DNA from 3 places in the Gardnerella sp. KA00255 genome. Region 2 is predicted to be linked to each of the others. Evidence: riboswitches for the same ligand, from Rfam matches in the RefSeq annotation. Region 2 holds a riboswitch; each other region holds the start of a gene.
What was found. A riboswitch is a leader RNA that binds a small molecule or an ion and turns the genes downstream of it on or off. The one in region 2 is predicted to bind thiamine pyrophosphate.

Region 1 (7,462 bases), 360 kb from region 2:
GAAATGTCTACTTTAGCTACGCCTCCTGAAGATAGACTTCCTGTTTTAACGTATGTTGGAGCTTATGAAGAAAAGCAGGTTGCGGCTTGTATTAAGCGCGAATTATTGCGTGGAGGACAAGCGTTTTACGTGCATAATCGTGTAGAAGATATTGCTAGCGTCGCTGCAAAAATTCATGATCTTGTTCCTGAAGTAAGAGTGGGTGTTGCTCATGGAAAGATGGGCGAAAAGCAGCTTGATTCTGTAATACGCGATTTTTGGCATCGCGATATTGACGTGCTCGTGTGCACTACGATTATTGAAACAGGTCTTGATATTTCTAATGCAAATACGCTTATAGTTGACCATGCTGATCGTTTTGGTTTGAGTCAGCTTCACCAATTACGTGGACGAGTTGGTAGAGGGCGTGAGCGAGCGTATGCTTACTTCCTTTATGATCCGTCTAAGCCTATGACTGAACAAGCTCATGATAGGCTAACAACTATTGCACAGCATACGGCTTTAGGTTCTGGTTTTGATGTTGCTATGAAGGACTTGGAGCTACGCGGAACTGGTAATTTATTAGGCGATGCTCAAAGTGGACATATTGAGGGAGTTGGCTTTGATCTTTATGTTCGCATGGTTTCAGAAGCTGTTGAAAAGTATAAAGAACCAGAACATGTTCAAGAAGTATCAACTTCTATTGATTTGCCGATAGAAGCTTCTATTCCTACTTCTTATATTGATAGCGATAAGTTGCGATTAGAAGCATATAGAAAGTTGTCTGCTGCTCGTAGCGATGAAGATTTGCAAGAAATCCGAGAAGAATTATCTGATCGTTATGGTGAGCCGCCTAAAGCTTTCGAAGCTTTGTGTGATGTTGCTAGATTGAGATTTGCTGCCAGTAAATTAGGCATTACACAAATAGCTTCGCAAGGTAAATCTGTGAGAGTTATAGGTATGGATCCTAAAGAATCGTTGTTAATGAGATTAAAGAGGATTTATAAGTCAGTACAGTATCGTCCACTTACGCATATGCTGATTATTCCTGCTCCATTTGAATCATCATTAGGATCTAGTTCTATGAATGAATCAGATATTCTTAAGTGGTCTAAACAATTACTTGAAGATTTAGCGTGGTGATTTGTAATATCTGATTTGTAATATCTGTTGCAATATAAGTATTAAAAATATTTATTGCAATGCCATGCGCAGTTCGTCTTCTATTTCAACGTGATTATTTGGACGCTTTTGTGCATCAAGTTGGCTTCGATCAATATTCCAGTTTTTCTCAATGATTCCGTCTTTGATCATAAGAATTCTGTCAGAAAGTCTTACTGCTTCAGAAATATCGTGCGTGACCATTATTGTGGTCCAGCCATGTTTTTGCCTTAGATTATCAAGCAAATCTTGCATGTCTAAACGAGTTAAAGCGTCTAATGCTCCGAAAGGCTCGTCTAAAAGTAGTAATTCAGGATTATGAACTAAAGCTCTAGCTAATGAGACTCGTTGTGCTTGACCACCTGAAAGTTCTGACGGCCATTTCGAACCGCAATTATTAAGTTGCATATCGTTAAGAGCTTTTTCTGCAATAGATTTTAGTTCTGATTTGTTTCCTTGCATGCCGAAAACTACGTTCTTACTTACTGTTAGCCATGGTATTAATCTTGCGTCCTGGAAACCTATTGCTTGATGTTGCGTGACGTTTATTGTTCCAGAATCAGGTTTGATTAATCCTGAAATAACTTTAAGAAGAGTGGTTTTCCCACATCCTGAGCGTCCGATTAGAGATACAAATTCACCTTTTTTAATATTTAGATTTATATCTCGCAATATTTTAGCGTTATTTTTAAAAGTTACGCCAATATGTTCTAGAGTAACGCAGTAAGAGTTATTTTTAGTCTCATAGTTTTCTTCTATTTGAGTGTTCATATTTTACTCCTACTGCGTTGCTCTAAATCATGTTTATATAATATATATAACTTTGTTATACAAACTTGTTATATAACTTTGTTCTAATTTTGATTAATCAGTTATATATTTATTTTGATATTTAATTTTTGTTTTTACTGATATGTGTTTTATAGATATATGGATTAATTTACTTCGAGCAATCCATTACAGAATCTTTCAAATTCTTTGGAGCTTGCTTAATTAAACCATATTTCACGTATTCTTTAGCCTGAGTTTCCATCATTTCCAAACCTTTTTCATCGATTGGACGAATAGTTGGATTGTCAAACTTTTCAATTTGCTTAATAATAGTTTCGCTTGCTCCGAGCTGCTTGTAAGCGTTTCCAATAACATTGTTTTCTTTATGAGACTTTTCTGCTTCGCGAACAAGAGCCTTGTACATCTTCTTAACAAGATCCGGATGCTTTTGAGCAAAGCTCTTAGAAACAATGTGAATGGTGACGTTCATATTGCCGTACTTTTTAGCATTTACAAGCAACTTTGCGCCTGGAGTTGTCATTGCTGCAGCAAGATTCTGATCGAATGAGGAAATTGCGTCGATTTGTCCAGAAGTAAATGCTGCCTGGAAGTTCTTAGGGCTCATCTCAACTTTGTTAACTTTAGAAACATCTAAGCCGCTTTTATCGAATGCGCGGTGAAGCATGTAATCGCCAGTGTCACCGTTGTGAATAATAGCAACTTTCTTGCCATACAAGTCTTTTAGTGTTTTCACGCCGCTTTTTGCGGATGCAACGATTCCTTGGGAATCACCATTGTAATATTCGAGTGCAAAAGCAACCCATGGCTGTCCTTCAGCAATCAAATCAATGAAGCGTCCAGTTCCAGTGGTTGTAGCATCTGCATTTCCGCTCATCACAGCAGTAAGACCGTCAACTGGAGTGTAAGGACCAGTGTAAACTACTTTAGATTTGCCAAATTCGTCTTGAAGGAATTTCTCATTTTTCAAAGTAGTTAAATAATTTGCTGTAGAAAGATAAGCAACTCTCATAGTTCCAGCGTCTTTTGAAGAAGCGGTTGATGATTTTTGTGAGCTTCCGCAAGCTGCAAGAGATACAGTTGCACAAGCAGCGCAGATTAATGCAATAATGCTCTTTTTAGAAAATCGCATTTTTAAATTAGCCATGATATATAGCTCCTTTTGTTTGGTTGTTATTGTTTGTTGTTTGTTTGGTTGTTATTATTTGGTTGTTGATTCTAAATATTGACTAATTCTTAAAAAGCAATTTAATGCATTTTAAAAAGTAGTTAATTTTAGAAAAATGTTGATATTACTAGATTATTTGCGTGATTTTCTATCTAATCTGCGTTCAGGTATAAGAAGATACTCTAATATATTTGCAGTAAGCTCAGATCCAAGACCTGCAATTGCGTACATAATAACGCATGCCATCATTTGATCTGGTCTAAAGAATTCTTGTGCTCTTGAAAGAATGTATCCAATTCCAATAGAAGAATTAACTGTTTCGCAAGTCACTAATGCAACCCATGCTACAGATATTGCAAATCGCAAACCTGTCATAAAACTTGGAAGTGTGCCGCGAAGCAAAATAGATATAAAAATAGTAGATTTTTTAACGTGATAAACCTGCGCTAATTCAAGAAGTTTTGGATCAATATTACGCACTCCATCGCGAATATTAACGTACATAGGTCCAAAAACACCAACGGCTATAAGCGCTATTTTCATCGTTTCATCTATTCCGAGGAAAATTATTAATATTGGAGCTAAAGCCGGGAATGGAATTGACCTCAACATGTGGCTTGGTTTATCAACAACAATATTGCCAAGCTTACTGCCTCCTGCAAGTATTCCTGCTGGAACAGCAAAAATAATTCCTAATAAAAGTCCTAAAAGAACTCGTAAAATACTTATTCCTAAGGATTTTAATAATATGCCTTCATTGTTTAAATCAATAAAAGCTTGTATTACTTCATATGGGGATGGCAAAGAACGGTCTTCGATTGGAGAAAGAGTTGTGAAAAACCACAAAACCAAAATGAGGATAGTTGAAATCCACACTTTGCACGAAGATACCGCTTTAAACGCAATCTTCAATATGTTCTTCGCTTTATTAGGCGAACTGTAAGTCATGCGACAATCCCTTCGATAGTTTTAGCTATATCAGGTTCGACGAGTGTATTCTCAGCGCAACACTGTACATATTGTTGTTTGGCACGATGTAGTTGCGCACCCCGTGTCTGAGGTCATTATCTATTAAGGGTATGGACAAGTATTATTTAAAAGCGATATTTATAAACGATATTCGTGTAAAAATCGATGATCTGCTAATTTGACTCGAAGTAAATCAAGATATTGTGAACGTTCACGGCATAAACACAATGGAAGAATCTATAACGTCCATAAAACGCACTAATGTTAAAAGAGTCATCACAACCCATAAGTATTAAGGAGTAGTTGTGGCAGCTATTGAAAGCGTATATGCACGCGAAATTTTGGATTCCCGTGGAAATCCTACTGTTCAAGTTTATTTGGAAACTGAAGATGGCGCTCAGGGCATTGGTTTAGTACCTTCTGGTGCTTCAACTGGTGAAGCTGAGGCTTGGGAACGTCGCGATGGCGACAAGTCCCGTTACCAAGGCAAGGGTACCTTGGAAGCAGTCAAGGCCGTCAATGAGGTTATCGCACCTAAGGTTATTGGCATGGATGCCACTGACCAGCGCGCTCTTGATGAAACTATGATTGAGCTCGATGGCACTCCAAACAAGGGCAAGCTTGGCGCAAACGCTATTCTTGGCGTTTCTCTTGCTGCTCTTTATGCAGCTGCTGAATCTGCAGAGCTTCCATTGTATCGTTACATCGGCGGAACTAACGGACACATTCTTCCAGTTCCAAACATGAACATCATGAACGGTGGCGCTCACGCTGACTTCGCAACCGATATTCAGGAATACATGATTTCTCCATACGGCTTCGCAACCTACAGCGACGCTTTGCGCGCCGGCGTTGAGGTTTATCACACCTTGAAGAACGTTTTGAAGAAGGAAGGCTTGGCTACTGGTCTTGGCGACGAAGGCGGCTTCGCTCCAAAGATGAAGTCCAATGAGGATTCCTTGAAGTACATCATGGATGCGATCGAAGCTGCAGGTTATGAGCCAGGCAAGCAGATTGGTATTTCTCTTGACGTTGCTTCTTCTGAGTTCTACAACAAGGAAACTGGTAAGTATCGTTTCGATGGCGAAGAGCGCGAATCTGCTTACATGCTTGATTACTACGAGAAGCTCATCAACGAGTATCCAATCGTTTCCATCGAAGATCCATTCCAGGAAGAAGGATGGGATGATTGGGCAGAAATCACCAAGCGTCTTGGCGATCGTTTGCAGTTCGTTGGCGATGATTTGCTCGTCACTAATCCAAAGCGTTTGGCTAAGGGTATTGAGCTTGGAGCAGCTAACTCCTTGCTCGTAAAGTTGAACCAGATTGGTTCCGTTACCGAAACCCTCGACGCTATTGAGCTTGCAACCAAGAATGGCTTCACTTCCATGGTTTCCCATCGTTCTGGTGAAACCCCAGATACCACCATTTCTGATCTTGCTGTTGCTAAGAACACCGGCCAAATCAAGACTGGTGCTCCTGCTCGTGGCGAGCGTATTGCTAAGTACAACCGCTTGCTTGAGATTGAGGAAGAGCTTGGTTCTACTGCTCAGTACGCTGGTTACAGTGCATTCAAGGCTTGCAAGAAGTACGTTAAGTAGTTTCATAGTTTTGAATTGCATTTTGATAAGCTACAATAAGCTAATTTGAATATGCTAAACGGTCGGTCACTTCGGTGGCTGGCCGTTTTATATAAAAATAAAACTGAATTAAAATATCTAAAGCAATAAATAAAACTGAATAAAACAATTTAAAAAATATAAAAATTGCATAAAACTGAATAAAATTGCATAAAGCAATCTAAAACAAATATAAAACAATTTGGGGGTCTGTATGAGTTCGTTAGTATACATAAGTTCTGGAAGCAATATTGGGGATCGTTTAAATAATTTACAACAAGCAGTTAAAATGCTGAAAGAAAATACCCATATAAGTAATGTAATAGTTTCTTCTGTTTATGAAACTGAACCAGTTGGAGACGTTGAGCAAGATAGTTTTTATAATATTGGAATTAGGCTGAGAACAGACTTAACTCCTTATGAACTTTTAGATTTCATTCATGAGATAGAGCAGCGTTTACACAGAAAGAGGATTATCCATTGGGGTCCTCGAACAATCGATTTAGATATTATTGATTACGATAAATGCGTATTTAAAAGCGATAATTTAACTATTCCTCATAAAGAGCGCGATAATCGCAAATTTGTCTTGGTTCCGCTATTGGAAATCAGCAAAGATGATCCTGACTATCATGACTTACTTGAAGAAAAACTATCTTATCTTAATGATTCTCATTGGATTAAAATCGTTGAAGGCAGTGAAGTTTTTAATTAAATAAGACGTTTTCTCACATTCATATTTATTTATATTCCATTCATATTTATTTGTATTTATGGTATGTGCAAGCTAGAAACAAAATTGCAAATCCGCATACTTAGCTTGCAAATAGTATATGATTATTTAGGTATTTAGACATAAAGATAGGAATAGTTATGAATATTACAAAAGAACGTGATATTACTGGCACAAGTCTTGCAGAAAAAGTTCTTCTTAATCAAGTACAAAAAGAGCAAAAATTAGTTTTGAACTGGAATGATATACCTTCTGACTGCATGCAAAAGGTGATTGATTTCATTGATCATTTTGATACTTCTTATGAAGTAAAAGAGTCGTCTGTTCAATTTTTATTGCCGCTTATTGCCATTAAACCTTTTATAAACGCATGTGAAAAAACGTGGAATAATGATTCTAATCTATTAGAAAGCATTAATTCTGTTGCGCGCGAAAATACTATTATTTGGAAAGCTGGACGTTTCTGCTTTGATACTATTGACAAGCCAATTGTTTACGCAATTTTGAATATTACGCCTGACTCTTTTTATGACGGTGGAAGATATCAAACAGAAGAGCAAATTAAAAAGCATGTAGAAGAAATCGTTAATGCTGGAGCTGACGTTATTGAAGTTGGCGGTCAAACAACTAAGCCAGGGGGATATGTAGAAATTACTCCTGAAGAAGAAATTAGTCGTGTAATCCCAACGATTCGTTATATTCACGATAATTATCCTCAAATTGCTGTTGCTGTAGACACTTATAAAATTCCAGTTATGAAAGCAGCAATTGAAGCTGGCGTAGATATTGTTAACGACGTTCGCGCATTTGAAGATCCTGAAAAAGTAAAATTGATGGCTGAATCTAATGTTGGCTTAGTTACAATGCACAGCAATAGAGATACAGAATATGATAATTTAACAAAAGTTATGTGTGAATTCTTTACCAATAATCTTCGTATGCTTATAGATGGTGGAATTGATAAAGATAGGATTATTCTCGATCAAGGTATTGGATACGCGAAAGTTGCTGATGGCGAGCAAGACTACGCTATGATGCGTAATA
Region 2 (7,462 bases):
GATTTGTAATTTGTGATTTTTAATTTTTAACTTATTCGTGATTTTGATTTGTAATTTGATTGTTGTTGAAAACTAAGCCTATTATGCAAAAAGACCCCCGGTTTACCCCGGAGGTCTTTTTACAAGCTATTATTAAAAAAGCAGCTTCTAAAACTTCAGAGTAAACTTACGCCAAAGAGAAGTCTGCCACCACCACATGCGAACAGCATTACGAGCATTAAGAGACTGTGCATTCATGTTACGCATGATGACTACCTCCTAAACTTGTATGCCTACAGCGATGACCCACAAAACTTAATCTTAAATCGATATTTGTTTGTGTTGAGAATGATGCTAACACTATAAAAGTACAAATGCAAATATATTCGTAAATAAAAATTCGATTCAGCTGAATAATCCTAAAAGAAAGCGCAGAATATATAGCAAAACGCCGATAAAATATATTCCTTCAAAAACTACTTTTTACGTACTGCTACTTTTGGATATTATTACTTTTTACGTACTGCTACTTTCTTTGAATCACTATTTTGAGGGACCGCTACTTTCTTTGAACTACTACTTTCTTGAGCTTCAAGATGCAATTTAACTTTTAGAATTCTACGAACCGACTCATCAATACGTTTCTCGCTAATTGTTTTATTCCGAACAGCTTGCAAAACAGATTGATACGCTGTTTGAAGATCCACAGGACTTAACAACATGTCTAAGCCTGCACGAATACCTTGAACAGCAGCTTGACCAGGGCCATAAACGTTAGTAATAGCGCCCATACCCATAGAATCAGAAATAAGTATACCGTTGTATTTAAGCTTATTTCGCGCTAAACCGGTAACAATCTTTTCAGAAACACTAGCAGGAGTATTATCTCCCGTAACCTTCGGATAAGAAACATGAGAAACCATAATGAATTGAACACCGATTTCAGAAGCATCCTTAAAAGGCTTTAAATCAACTCGCTGCAAATCTTCTTCAGAAAGCTCAGAAATCGTTATCCCCATATGCGAATCAGTATGAGTTGATCCGTGACCAGGAAAATGCTTATAAGTAGCGAAAATATTAGAAGATTGTAATCCTTCCGTAAACGCTTCAGTCATACTAGTAACAATCTTAGGATTACTTCCAAAAGAACGCTTCTTAATTAAAGTATTATTAGGATCTGTTAAAACATCAGCATCAGGAGCAAAATCTACGTTAAATCCAAGATCTGAAAGATACTCCCCCATGCGTTTACCTATTTTCAAAGCTTTAACAGGTTTTTTAGTAGCTCCAACATCACACATATTAGGAGATTTCTCAACATTCATAGCAGGATTTCTACTAACGCGAGCTACGGTCCCACCCTCTTCATCTACCGAAACAAAAGCATTCAAGCCAACACGAGCTTTACTTATAGATTGCAAAGCCTTAATCATATCTTTAGTTTGCTGTGGATTTTGCAAGTTTTCAGCTTTATACATGATTCCACCAACAGGAATCCTATAAAAACTGTTACGAATATAAGGGCCAGTGCTAGTTACCACTCCTCTTATTCCGAGCAACTGTTCAGGAGTTACCATAAACATTTGAGCAACTTTGTCTTCTAAAGACATAGACCTAAGCATTTTATCAACTTCACTATCTGAAATCTTAAAATTAAAGTGATATTTATGCTTAATCTTGTGCGCTTTAGCTTGAGATTGAACGCTTTCTTTAGATAACGCGCCAAAACCAATATTCAAATCATGCCCGTAGAATTTATAAACGCCAAAAATTATTGCAGCGATAACAGCTATAGAAACAACTATTGCAATAAAACTCATCCAAGCTTTATGAACAATTTTTTCACGCGATAAATGATGAACACGCTTTGGATATGCGCAATTAGGTCGTCCATAAACACAGCGTTTAGAGGATTTTGACAACCTATCGCCACGAAAATTTCTGCGATTCACCATACGTATCTCCACAATTAATTAAAGTAAATGTCAATTTCACTAATTCTGAACTAGTTTTGAACTAATACTGAATTAATTTTGAACTAATGCTGAATTAATCTTGCGCATCAACTTTACAAACGTATCCTGTTCTACCAGAAAAAGTCTTATGCAAATAAGGCGAATTATAAACATTATTACGCTGATCATTCCAAGACCATTCAGATCCAATACGCCACAGCATAAGGTAGAACTCAGGAGAACCATCCTTATCATTACGACTTGGCTCACCCTCCATCCAATTAGTGTACGTTGTTTTTTCACCAGTTATCCAATGAGCAAAAACATCGCCATCTTGGCGCTGCGAAGTGTATCCACCGATCCAAACATACTTAAGGTCATTATCCACAGCGAGTTTAATAATCTTATCTTCTTCTTTCTTACTAGGAATAGTAACCAGATGAGCTCCTTCTCTCATGCAAGCATCATTAGCTTCAGTCCAAGTCACATCTCCCTTATAAACCTTATAAACTGCCTTCTGCACCTTCTCCTTCTTAACAGGAGCAAATTGCAAATCTTCACCAATTCCACCATTAGTATGATCATTAGAATCAGCAAGAAGAGCAGAAACAATACGATCAGAATAAGGGTCAGATGAAGAATCAGATTCATATTCGAGGCAATACAAATTGTCTTGGTTCATTTTAATTCGATTCAACACTTCGCTCATATCACTGATAGAATCCATACTCCAGAAGAATCCGTTTGTTTCGTCAGCAATACTTTGCAAAGTAGAAGAATCAGCGTCAGCAGTGCCAATCAAATAAATCGGTATATTCTTTTCTTTTGCCAATTGAACTACTTCATCCATAGTGTGAGTACTTGAGTTATCTTCACCATCAGTGAACGCTATAACGCAATTCGCTCCAGAACGCTGAGAAGCATTATTTACACCCGTGTACAAAGCATCATAAAGAGCAGTATTACCGTAAGGCGTCATATTATTAATGCCTGTAATAAGCCTATCTTTATCTTTAGTGTATGTAGCCATATACATAAGGTAACTATCGAAAGAAATCAGCTCTCCTCTATCTCCAACTTTATAATTAAGAGCGTTAACAAAATCTTTCATAGTCTTTTTCATAGTATCCATGGAATTGATCATAGAATACGATTTATCGAGCATTATCTCATAGCCAACGCCCTGCTTATCTTTAATTCGCTCAACATTGCGAATTCTTCTTTCAACTTCTGCACCGCCGGAAATTTTCTCTTTAATAGCAGCAGTAGGAGAATCAAGCTCTAAGGAATTTCCAGATTTATCTGTAACAGAGAAATACAACTTAACATCAGGATAATTACTAACGTCTGATCCAACTATCTTAACTTTATAAGCTTGTGCTCTTTTACTTGATAAAAGCTTAGAATGAAGCTCACCATAAGGCACTTGGAAGCGATTTACCCATGCATTATATCCCCAAATTCCACCTATAATGCCGATAGCCGCTAATATTGAAATGCAGATTGTAGCGATTTTCCAACCAGCAATACCTGCTTTGGTTGCGGCACCAGCAGCAGAAACTGCCGCTTGACGCATAGCCGGAGCGGAAGCTTGAGTATAGATGTTGCCCATTACGCGAGTCTGCGAAGCATCCTGCGGAGAATTCTGGAAACCATTTCGATAACCTTGATTAGTTGGTCCGTAATTATAGTTTCCATTCCTAGAATATGGTGCGCGATATTGCGGATTATTATTGGCATACGGGTTATTCGGGTTATTGGGATTGTTCGGATTATTTGGATTATTTGGATTGTTATGACCATAAGGGTTATTAGGGTTATACGAGCCGTTGGCATTATGCGGGTTATTTGTGTTGCCATTCAGACTATGCGAATTATTTGGATTATTCGCCGGATTATTAGCATAATTATTAGCCGGATTATGTCCTTGGTTATTAGCCGGGTTATGCGCTGGATTATGCCCATTATTATTCACAAAATTAGCATTATGATTATTGCCGCCATTTGCTGAAGTATTTGCAGAACTATTTGCCGGACTATTTGCAGAAGCGTTTACAGTATTTGAAGAAGCATTTCCCGAATTATTCACAGAATTATCTCTATAAAATGCATCAGATGCGACATTAGGCGCGCCTTGAGAAGAGATACTAGAATTGCCACCATGCTGGAACGCGAACGGCCTACTAAACTGAGCAGATTGATTTGATCTATTAAACTTCGGCTGATTCTTTAACGACTTCTGTTGATCAATGATATACGCTGGACGCTCACGCGAATCATCTTTATCTTTAGAATTCTCCTTAGAAAGCCTACATCCACAGTTTTCGCAAAACTTCGCTTCATCATCATTTTCATAGTCGCATTTTGAGCACTTCATTGCTTTCTCCCTGCATCGCAAATAATATACTCTTAAAAAAAATAAAACTATTACATAATTATATACATTGCGCATAATCATGTGCTATTGAAAACTTATTTTTAAGCTAAAACTAAAGCATTTTGGCAAAATCTAAACATATATAAATAAAACGTCACGCATAATAGATATAGTCAAATCGATAAAGATATAGGAATGATATCATCGATAAAGATATCAAAATGACGATTTCAGTGGTTCGGGGTGCGCATATGCGCTGAGATCACACCCGTTGAACCTGATCTAGCCAGCACTAGCGAAGGGAATATCATGACAGAATTTAATGAAAATATGCAAAACTCCGAAAATATTAATAAAAATAAATCTTCAGAAACATTCTTCGACACTTCGTTTTCAGAAAAAGCTCGCCGACGCATGTTCTTACGCGACGTACGCGAATGTATAGAAAGAGTTCGCGCAACACAACCTTTAACACATTGCATAACAAATAGCATTGTGCAAGATATAACTTCTAACGCACTACTTGCAGCAGGAGCTTCACCAATTATGGTATGCGATCCTGTAGAAGCATACAATGTTGCAAAAATCGCATCCGGAGTGCTCGTAAACGTTGGAACATTCCAAAAAGATTCACGTTCTAACGCCATATACAGCGCTGTTAAAGGTTGTAAAGAATCAGGAACACCATGGGTTTTAGACCCAGTTGGAGTAGGCGTAAAAGCATTAGAAACTCGCAATAATTTTGTAAAAGATATTGTTACACACAATCCAACTGTTATACGAGCAAACGCTTCAGAAATCCTAGCTCTTTCAGGTCAAAAAAGTGACATGAAAGGCGTTGACGCGCACGATCCAGTTAACGATGCCATAGAAGCCGCTCACGAATTAGCTAAAAAATATGGCTCAATCATTTCTATTTCTGGAGAAAAAGATGCAGTTTATGGCCATGGATGCTTAGCTCGCATTACAGGCGGTCATAAAGTTATGACTAAGGTTGTTGGAACAGGTTGTACTCTTGGAGCACTTGTTGCGGCATACGTTGGGGCAAATCCGGAACGACCATTTGCAGCAACAGTAGCCGCACACGTACACGCTTCCGCAGCTGGAACATGGGCCGCACGTCAAACAATAGCTCCAGGAACATTCCGCTCACTTTGGATTGATGCTTTGTCTACTTTAAGCGTGAATGATATGTTTGAGCTTACCAACATAGAGTTCAGCATTGAGCCAACTGATTGGACTTTATACTTAGTTACAGATCCGCGCATGGGAGAACGCTCTGAAGAAGATGTTGCTGTTAGCAGCATAGAAGGCGGCGTAACTGTAGTACAATTGCGCGATAAATATTCAGATGATGAAACTATCGCCAAGAAAGCTACAAGTCTTAGAAACGCTTTAATAAAAGCTTCACACGCGGATGTACCTATTTTTATCGACGATCATATTGAAGTTGCATCTAAGCTCGGATTTAACTTGCACATTGGCCAAAAAGATACACCATTCGTTGAAGCACGCAAACGTATGCCTGCAGAATGGATGATTGGATTATCTTGCGCTAGACCTGATTTAATGGAAAAAGCTTATAAAGAGTGCAAAGAAAACGATGTACCTCTTCCAGATGTGATTGGAATTGGAGCAGCTTTTGCCACAAATACTAAAGCACACGATGTGCCACCACTTGGAATAGATGGAGTTAATGAAGTCGCTAAAGTAGCTCATAAAATGGGTGTAAAAACTCTTGCTATAGGCGGCATTCACGAAAGCACAGTATTCCCTATACGAGATCTTGAAATCGACGGCGTGTGCACTGTATCTGGGCTTATGTGCGCTGAAAATCCTAAAGAAACAGCAAAACTATTTAAAAGCGTAATAACGAAATAAGCCTTAACGAAATAAGCCTTATAAGGCTTATTTCGTTAGATAATCTAAAAATAAAACTTATAGAAAATCTAAAAATAAGCCTTATAAGGAGAATTTAAAGCGTTTCAATGAATTATCCAATGCATTATAACGAGCTAAAACGCCAATAAGCGGTGTGCCAATACCGGTTATGAGTTTGATTGCTTCAGTTGCCATCATTGCGCCAACAATAGCTGCAGTCGCACCCAACACAGCCGATTTTGGCACTTTTTCTTTAGGCGGAGGGCAAGCATACAAATCACGCAAACCAGGACCTTTTCCTGGCACGAAAACGCTTACTTGACCTTCATAATAAAGCACCGAGCCGTAAACTTCCGGCGTACCAGCGCTCCAAGCAGCATCCGCAATCAAAAAGCGAGTAGCGAAATTATCACAACCATCAATTATCAAGTCGTGACTTTCTACAAGCTGTTTTGCGTTATCTTCATTAAATCTATCTACAAGATTGATTTTTAAACCTGGAGATAACGCCTGCAAGCGTTTAGCTGCAAGTTGCGCTTTAGATTTGCCGCACTGATCGACTGTGTATAAAGTCTGCCTTTGCAAATTAGAAAGCTCAACAACGTCGTCGTCACAAATCGTGATTTCGCCAACTCCTGCCGCAGCAAGCGAAAGCAAGCATGGCGAACCAAGTCCACCTGCTCCAACCATGCAGATTTTTGCATCGCGAAGTAACTGCTGATGTTCACGCGTAAAGCCCGGCAGGAGCAAGTGGCGACAAGTGCGCTCCGCCTCAAGCTCCTGCAGGTTGTCGTAAATTTTATTAATCGTCATGCTGAAAAATATGCCGAAAAATTACAGTACAAAATTTACAGTACAGAATCAGCCCAAGCGCGACCTTCAACAGGCGAAGAAGCGAGCGCATGTTCACGCTTAGGAATACGGCCAGCATCGTGAGCAAGCTTTCCAGCAGTAACAGCAGCAGCCATTGCGCGACCCATTTTCACTGGATCTGGGCAGCGAGTTACAGCGCTTGCAAGAAGCACGCCCGAGCATCCGATTTCGAAAGCTTTAACAACATCGGAAGCAGTGCCAACGCCAGCATCCAAAATCACAGGAACTCCAGCTTCCTTGCATTCTTGAACAATCAGCTCAATGTTTCGAGGATTCAAAATGCCAAGGCCAGTACCGATTGGAGCACCACCAGGCATAACAGCTTTCACGCCAAGCGACACAAGGCGACGAGCCACAATCGGGTCGTCGTTCGTGTAGCAAAGAACGCTAAATCCTT
Region 3 (7,462 bases), 280 kb from region 2:
AATTGCTTGGCTACGGGCTTCTTCGACGAGCTGCTCTTGCTGAGCTGCTCCTCCGAAACGCTTACGAATATTCTGCGAAATAGCCATAGAGCAGAATTTTGGTCCGCACATGGAACAGAAGTGAGCCATTTTTGCTGGCTCTGCCGGAAGCGTTTCATCATGGAAAGCGATAGCGGTATCAGGATCGTAACTTAAATTAAACTGATCCAACCAGCGGAACTCAAAACGAGCCTTACTGATTGCGTTATCGCGATCCATAGCATGCGGATGATGCTTTGCAAGATCAGCCGCATGACAGGCAATCTTATATGCAATTACGCCTTGCTTAACGTCATCTTTATTTGGTAAGCCTAAGTGCTCCTTAGGAGTCACATAGCAAAGCATAGCTGTTCCGTAACGTGCGATTTCCACGCCGCCTATTGCTGAAGTAATGTGATCGTATCCTGGAGCTGTATCGGTTGTCAAAGGTCCAAGAGTATAGAATGGAGCATTTTGGCAAATTGCTTTCTCCATCTCGATATTCATACGGACAGTGTCGAATGGTACGTGTCCTGGGCCTTCAATCATCACCTGAACATCATGCTGCCATGCAATCTTGGTTAGCTCTCCAAGAGTCATCAATTCTGAAAGCTGAGCTGCATCGTTAGCATCAGCCAAGCTTCCTGGACGCAAGCCGTCACCCAAAGAGAACGCAACATCGTACTTGGCGAAAATCTCGCATAATTCTTCGAAGTGAGTGTATAAGAAGCTTTCCTGATGGTGTTGCAAGCACCATTCAGCCATAATGGAACCGCCTCGAGAAACAATACCAGTTACGCGATTTGCAGTAAGAGGCACGTAACGAAGAAGTACACCTGCGTGAATAGTCATGTAATCAACGCCCTGCTCGCACTGCTCAATAACAGTGTCGCGGAACAATTCCCAGCTGAGCTTAGAAGCGTCATCCTCAACCTTTTCCAAAGCTTGATACATTGGCACAGTGCCAATTGGAACAGGGGAGTTACGCAAAATCCATTCGCGAGTCGTGTGAATATCGTTACCGGTGGAAAGATCCATAACGGTATCCGCGCCCCACTTAGTAGCCCAGGTAAGCTTTTCTACTTCTTCGTCAATAGAAGATGTGACAGCAGAATTACCCATGTTCGCGTTGAGCTTAGTTAAGAAGCGAGAACCAATAATCATAGGTTCTGCTTCAGGGTGGTTGATATTGCAAGGAATTACTGCACGTCCAGCAGCAAGTTCAGAGCGAACAAGTTCTACATCGCAGTTTTCACGAGTAGCAACATATTGCATTTCTGGAGTGATAATTCCATGACGCGCGTACCACATTTGAGTAATAGGATGATCCACAGCCTTCATTGGCTTATGCATGCGTCCACGCCATTCTTTTGAAGCTTTACCACGCTTAATAGCACGTTTTCCATCATCCTGAAGATTACGTCTACGACCTTCGTATTCTTCTACGTCTCCACGATCCAAAATCCAATCAAGGCGAAGAGGAGCCAAGCCTTCCTTCGGATCGCACTTAGGTCCTTCTGTGTTGTAATCCTTAAATGGTGGGTTAGGACCAACGCCTGGAGTATCAGAAAGCTTAATTTCTGTATAAGGAACTTCCAAATCGTAAGAACCATACTTATATTCAAAATGAACTGGCGTAGTCTTACGAATATGAGCTTTGTCTCGTTGAGTGCATCCACGAGCAGCTATATCAACTCTTTGCTGTTTTGCTAATTTTGCAGCGTCTTTTGCTTCTTTAGCATTAATAAATGTTGGCTTCTTTTCTTGAGGCTTTTCAGAGTTCTCAGCATTTTCTGGAACGATTACACGCTTGGCATAACCGTGCTTTTCTTCTCCTCGAACAGCTTTCCAGCGCTCAATAAATTCGCTCATAGTTGATTCTGGTGTTTGCGAAGAATACAATGCTTCAGCTACGAACCATCCAGCAGCATTAGTGCGTGCAATCATATCTACATCATCAAGTTGAATTCTTCCGCCAACAAGAACAGGGAAATCACTTGCTTTACAAATAGTATTGATTTTTTCTTCATCAAGCGTTGTATGATTTGCTTCCAACTCGTAAGATGCAGTAGAGTTTTCGCATCCTTCTTCTGGATTATGCATTGCTGTTACGCAAATATAATCAATGCATCCATCTGGAAGTTCGTTAATAACTTTTACAAGGCTTTCTGTTTCTAATGACAAACCTATAACGGCATCTTCGCCTAACAAAGCACGAGCTTCTCTAGGTTCCATATCTCCTTGTGAAAGATGAATACCATCAACTTTAATGCCTTGATTTCTTGCTTGCCATGCTACGTCCACGCGTTCATCAATAACAAAAGTGACCGAGTCGCATTTGTTATTATCTTCGATTATTTGCGCGATATCACGAGCAACAGTTGTGAGTTCCTGGGCATTATCATTATTAGCATGAAGACGTATGAATGTTGCTCCAGCGCGTAAAGCGTCATCAACTACATCAGTGATAGGACGATTACAAGTTTTTGCATCTGCAATAAAGCAGGCGCTGAGGTTAAATTGATTACGCATAGACGCGTATGGATAATTCGAAGTCATACCTAAGTCGTTGCTCCCTACGTTGTATTAACTAACAGGTTCGAAGGGTTAAGTTTTATAAAAACTTATCTCAGCAATCTTCTTGAGAAAGCACCCCTGCAAAAATGTTGTGACTTCTATATTTTACACGAGTACGTGCATTTAATAAGCAAAAGGTATGTTGCGATAAAAGATTGCAATTAAAATAAAACTGTCTGAACGATTATTTCGCGCAGACAGTTTTATTAGTTTTAATATATTTGTATTTTTCAGCGTTCGTGATGATTAATTGAACGAGAAATAAAATCTCCCAAGCTTTGCACAATTTGTACGAGAATGATGCAAAGAATAACAGCTACTGTCATCACATCGTATTGATAACGCTGGTATCCGTATCGTATTGCAATATCTCCTAGTCCGCCTGCGCCAACTGTTCCAGCCATTGCAGAGAATCCAAAAAGCGTAATAAATGTAAGTGCAGCTCCGCGAATTAGCGAAGGTAAAGATTCCCATAATAATACTTTGCAAACAATTTGTAATTTGCTTGCGCCAAAGCTTTGTGCTGCTTCAATTAAGCTTCCGTCAACTTCAGCTAAAGATTGTTCAACAACTCTAGCAACGAATGGTGCAGCTGTAATTACCAGAGGAACAATAGCTCCAGGAACTCCAAGAGATGTTCCAACTATAAGACGAGTGAAAGGAATTATTGCAACTAGCAAAATAATAAAAGGCACTGAACGTACGATATTAACAATCCAGCCGAGAACTGTGTTAATTGGCGCGTTAGGACAAATACCTTTTTTGTTTGACGTAATTAGAAGTACGCCAATAGGAAGACCAATAATATACGCAAAAAGTGTTGCAACTGATGTCATTACAAGTGTGTCTTGCACGCCTTCAATAAGTAAGTCGCCGTAGTCATTAATAAATTGTGTAGCAGCTTCTAACATTGTTATTTCACCTCATTGTTAAGCGCGTTTTTAGGTGTGTTTGTTGCCTCATTTGTTGACGCGTTTGCAGACTTGTTTGTAGGTTTTGCTCGATGATTTTCCTGCTTTTCATCCGCAATAAGCGTGCGCAAAATATCGCTTTGTGGATTTGCAAAAAGCGTATCCGTGTCACCCAGTTCCACAATGCGCCCGCCATCAATCATTGCAACTCGATCGCAAATATTACGAGCTACAGCTAACGAATGCGTAATAATAACAAGCGTTACGTTAAGCTCACGGTTAATTTTGCTCAATAAGTTTAGAATCTGTGCAGTAGTTGTTGAATCAAGCGCGCTTGTTGCTTCGTCACAAAGCATTATTGAAGGATTATTAGCTAGCGCTCGCGCAATTGCCACGCGCTGCTGCTGTCCGCCTGAAAGTTGGCTAGGGTAGCGATTTGCAAAATCTTTTAAGCCTACTAAGTCAAGCAAATAGTTTGCGCGTTCTTCTCGTTTCGTTTTTGGAGTGTGGTTCAACTCTAATGGGAACGTTACGTTTCTTAATACTGTGCGCTGCTGGAAAAGGCTAAAATTCTGGAAAATCATGCCAATATTTGTGCGAACTTTTGCAAGTTCTTTATCTTTTACTTCTGTAATATCATTCCCGTCAATGATGATTTTTCCAGAGGTTGGTCGCTCAAGCAGATTCATGCAACGAACTAGCGAAGACTTTCCAGCACCAGAGGAACCAAGAATTCCGAATACTTCTCCCGATTCAATAGTGAGATTAATATCATGTAATGCTTCATTCGTTTCGCTACCTTTGCCGTAGCTTTTGTGAAGATGTTCAATCTGAATCATGCTTTTCCTTAACAGATTATTGTTCTCGGCGTGAAATATACCAGCGTTTCATATTACGTTACGCACAAGTTATTATCCAGCATCGTATTTATTTAACTGTATTTATTTAACTATATTTATTTATTAGTTAACACTATGACTAGCGCGCGCATTACGTATATTACACTCTTATAAAAATAATGCCGCAAGCGTACATGGATAATACACATTGCGGCATTATATGGCTACATTGTGAGTATTTTTTAGAAAACAGGAAGTACGGCACCCTTATAAGTTTTAGTAATATAATCGCGCACTTCGCTTGTCTTCAAAGCTTTAAGCAAGGCCTTGATTTTTTTAAACTTTTCAGAACCCTTCTTTACAACAATAATGTTTTCGTAAGTTTTAGCTGCAACGCCTCCAACTTTTTCTGAAGCAAGCGGGTCTTTAATTGGATTGAAACCAGCCTGAATAGCGTAGTTGCCGTTCATAGCAGCAAGGTCTACGTCCTTAATAGCAGTAGGAACTGTTGCTGCTTCAAGCTCTTTAAACTTCAAATTCTTAGGATTTTCAGTAATGTCTTTTGTAGTAGCGTTAATATCATTTGGATTCTTCAACTTAATCAATCCAGCGTCTTGCAAAAGAAGCAATGCGCGAGCCTCATTAGTAGGATCATTTGGAACTGCAACTGTTGCGCCATTTGCTAATGCTTTAATTGTCTTGGTTTTTCCTGGATACAATCCAAATGGCTCAAAATGAATTCCACCTACTGAAACAAGGTGAGTGCCTTTTTCCTTATTGAAATTATCAAGATAAGGCAGATGCTGATAATAGTTTGCGTCTACTTCGCCTTCTTCAGTAGCTGTGTTTGGCTGCACGTAGTCAGTAAATTCCTTTACTACTAACTTATAACCCTCTTTTTGCAAAATTGGCTTTACAGCTTTATTTAAGATTTCAGAATGAGGAGTAGGAGAAGCGGCAATTATAATAGTTTTATTATCTTCCTGAGCATTTTTACGTGAACCGCATCCGCCTAAAGTCAATCCGACGAGTGAAGTTAAAGTGATGACTGCTGCAATAATTTTCTTACTATTCATGCGTTTCTCCTTATATCTAAATCTTAGTTATTGCTTTTATTTTTTATTTTTTTTGTTGTTTTAAATTATTTTGCTTTTTAATTTTTTAATCTTTTTTAATTTTGCTTTTTAATTTGTTCTTTTATTCTTTTGTCTTCTGTTCCCGTCTTCACTTCTTAAGTTTTTTCTTATCTCTTGTTTCTCTGCAATTTTTCCCCTTCGCGAGTAACAAAATCTCAATATATGAGAGAAAATCATTTAACGCTACTGTTTTAATATTTGTATTACTTATGACCAGTTAGAAAACGTTGTAAATAAAGGATAACTAAAAAATATTAAGTGTATAAATTTTGCAATATTATTAGTGATTTTTATTTTTCGATTACACTTATAAGCATGAGTGTAATTCGTTTAGCATTAGCGCAGATTGATACTTGCGTAGGGAATATAGAATCAAACAGTGAAAAGATTTTGCAATACTGCAAAAATTCTAAGAAAAATAACGCGAGCATAGTCATATTTCCTGAAATGACTTTAACCGGATATCCTATTGAGGATCTTGCATTAAGGAATACTTTTCGTAAAGCTGCTAATAATGCTATATCTTCTCTTGCAAAGCGTTTATGCGAAGAAGAATTGTCCGATTTATACGTAGTAGTTGGAACTGTTGGTTTAGATGAATCCTCAGGTAAGCCACGAAATCGTCTAGTTGTATTACACGACGGGAAAGTTATTCTTCACTACGATAAACACTTCTTACCAAATTATGGAGTTTTTGACGAGTTCAGAATCTTTTCTTCTGGAAATGAATGCGAAATCCTACAAATTAATGATATGCGTATAGGTTTTGCTATTTGTGAAGATATTTGGCAAGACGGCGGTCCTGTAGCACAATTAGCGAAGAATAAAATTAACGTACTTGTAACTATGAATGGCTCTCCATATGAAGAAGGCAAAACTGATATCAGAGTCAGATTAGCAAAACAAAGAGCATCTGAAGTTAACGCTCCACTAGTGTACGTAAACCAAGTTGGTGGACAAGATGATTTAGTTTTCGATGGAGGAAGTTTCGTAGTTGACTCTGATGGTACTTTGCTAGAACGATCAGCAATGTTTAAAGAAGATATTTCATACATTGATATCGATTCTTCTGCATCTAAACAAAAAGTTTCAACTATTGAAAAAGAATTGGAACCAGACGAAGAAGTATATTGTGCTTGCGTACTTGGACTTCGTGACTACATGCGCAAAAACGGATTTAAAGGTGTTTGCTTAGGTCTTTCTGGAGGAATTGATTCTGCGCTAGTAGCAACAATGGCAGCAGACGCTTGCGGTGGTGAAAACGTATGGGGAATTTCAATGCCAAGCATGTATTCTTCAGATGGATCTAAAGACGATGCGCGCGATTTAGCTGATAAAATCGGCTCTCACTACGACGTGCAACCAATTGAATCGCTTTTTAAATCTTTCCAGAATCAGCTTGATTTGCAAGGTGTTGCTGCTGAAAATTTGCAAGCTCGAGTACGCGGCGTAATCGTAATGGCATATTCTAATTCAAAAGGATTGCTTGCGCTCGCAACAGGTAATAAGTCAGAACTTGCATGCGGATATTCTACTATTTATGGTGATGCTGTTGGAGGATACGCTCCTATAAAAGATTTGTTTAAAACAAGGGTTTGGGCTCTTTCTCGTTGGCGCAATCGTGCTGCTAAAAATGGTATTGGACTTGGAATGTTGCCAATTGTTGGCGCTGAAGATTTAGAAATTTCGAAAGCTCCTGCAGATGGGATATTAATTCCGGTAAATTCAATTATTAAGCCTCCAAGTGCTGAGCTAAGACCTGGTCAGAAGGATTCAGATTCTTTGCCTGAATACGAATTGCTTGACAGAGTCTTAGAAGCGCATATTGAACTTGCTCATGGTCGTGAAGATTTACTATCTGATGGATTCGATGAGAATACAGTTGACACTGTTATGCGATTAGTTGATCGTGCTGAATGGAAGCGTCGCCAATATCCGCTAGGACCAAAAGTTAGTTCTATTGCTTTTGGTAGAGATAGAA

Region 1: linked by a shared signal. The riboswitch ahead of HXT51_RS01425 (ABC transporter permease) and the one ahead of thiM (hydroxyethylthiazole kinase) in region 2 are both predicted to bind thiamine pyrophosphate.
Region 3: linked by a shared signal. The riboswitch ahead of thiC (phosphomethylpyrimidine synthase ThiC) and the one ahead of thiM (hydroxyethylthiazole kinase) in region 2 are both predicted to bind thiamine pyrophosphate.

The regions. Positions count from the first base shown of each region.
Region 1 covers NZ_CP058374.1:359,533-366,994, reverse strand. Annotated here, with positions in the region: gene mfd (transcription-repair coupling factor) at 1-1,122, shown strand, start outside; gene HXT51_RS01435 (ABC transporter ATP-binding protein) at 1,174-1,911, opposite strand; gene HXT51_RS01430 (ABC transporter substrate-binding protein) at 2,081-3,076, opposite strand; gene HXT51_RS01425 (ABC transporter permease) at 3,230-4,045, opposite strand; TPP riboswitch at 4,035-4,159, opposite strand; gene eno (phosphopyruvate hydratase) at 4,372-5,667, shown strand; gene folK (2-amino-4-hydroxy-6-hydroxymethyldihydropteridine diphosphokinase) at 5,900-6,400, shown strand; gene folP (dihydropteroate synthase) at 6,559-7,462, shown strand, end outside.
Region 2 covers NZ_CP058374.1:4,329-11,790, reverse strand. Annotated here, with positions in the region: gene HXT51_RS00040 (glycoside hydrolase family 3 protein) at 489-1,934, opposite strand; gene HXT51_RS00035 (VWA domain-containing protein) at 2,029-4,311, opposite strand; TPP riboswitch at 4,541-4,633, shown strand; gene thiM (hydroxyethylthiazole kinase) at 4,642-6,192, shown strand; gene HXT51_RS00025 (HesA/MoeB/ThiF family protein) at 6,274-7,005, opposite strand; gene HXT51_RS00020 (thiazole synthase) at 7,041-7,462, opposite strand, start outside.
Region 3 covers NZ_CP058374.1:288,783-296,244, reverse strand. Annotated here, with positions in the region: gene thiC (phosphomethylpyrimidine synthase ThiC) at 1-2,577, opposite strand, end outside; TPP riboswitch at 2,575-2,685, opposite strand; gene HXT51_RS01185 (methionine ABC transporter permease) at 2,826-3,506, opposite strand; gene HXT51_RS01180 (methionine ABC transporter ATP-binding protein) at 3,509-4,345, opposite strand; gene HXT51_RS01175 (MetQ/NlpA family ABC transporter substrate-binding protein) at 4,588-5,421, opposite strand; gene HXT51_RS01170 (NAD+ synthase) at 5,797-7,462, shown strand, end outside.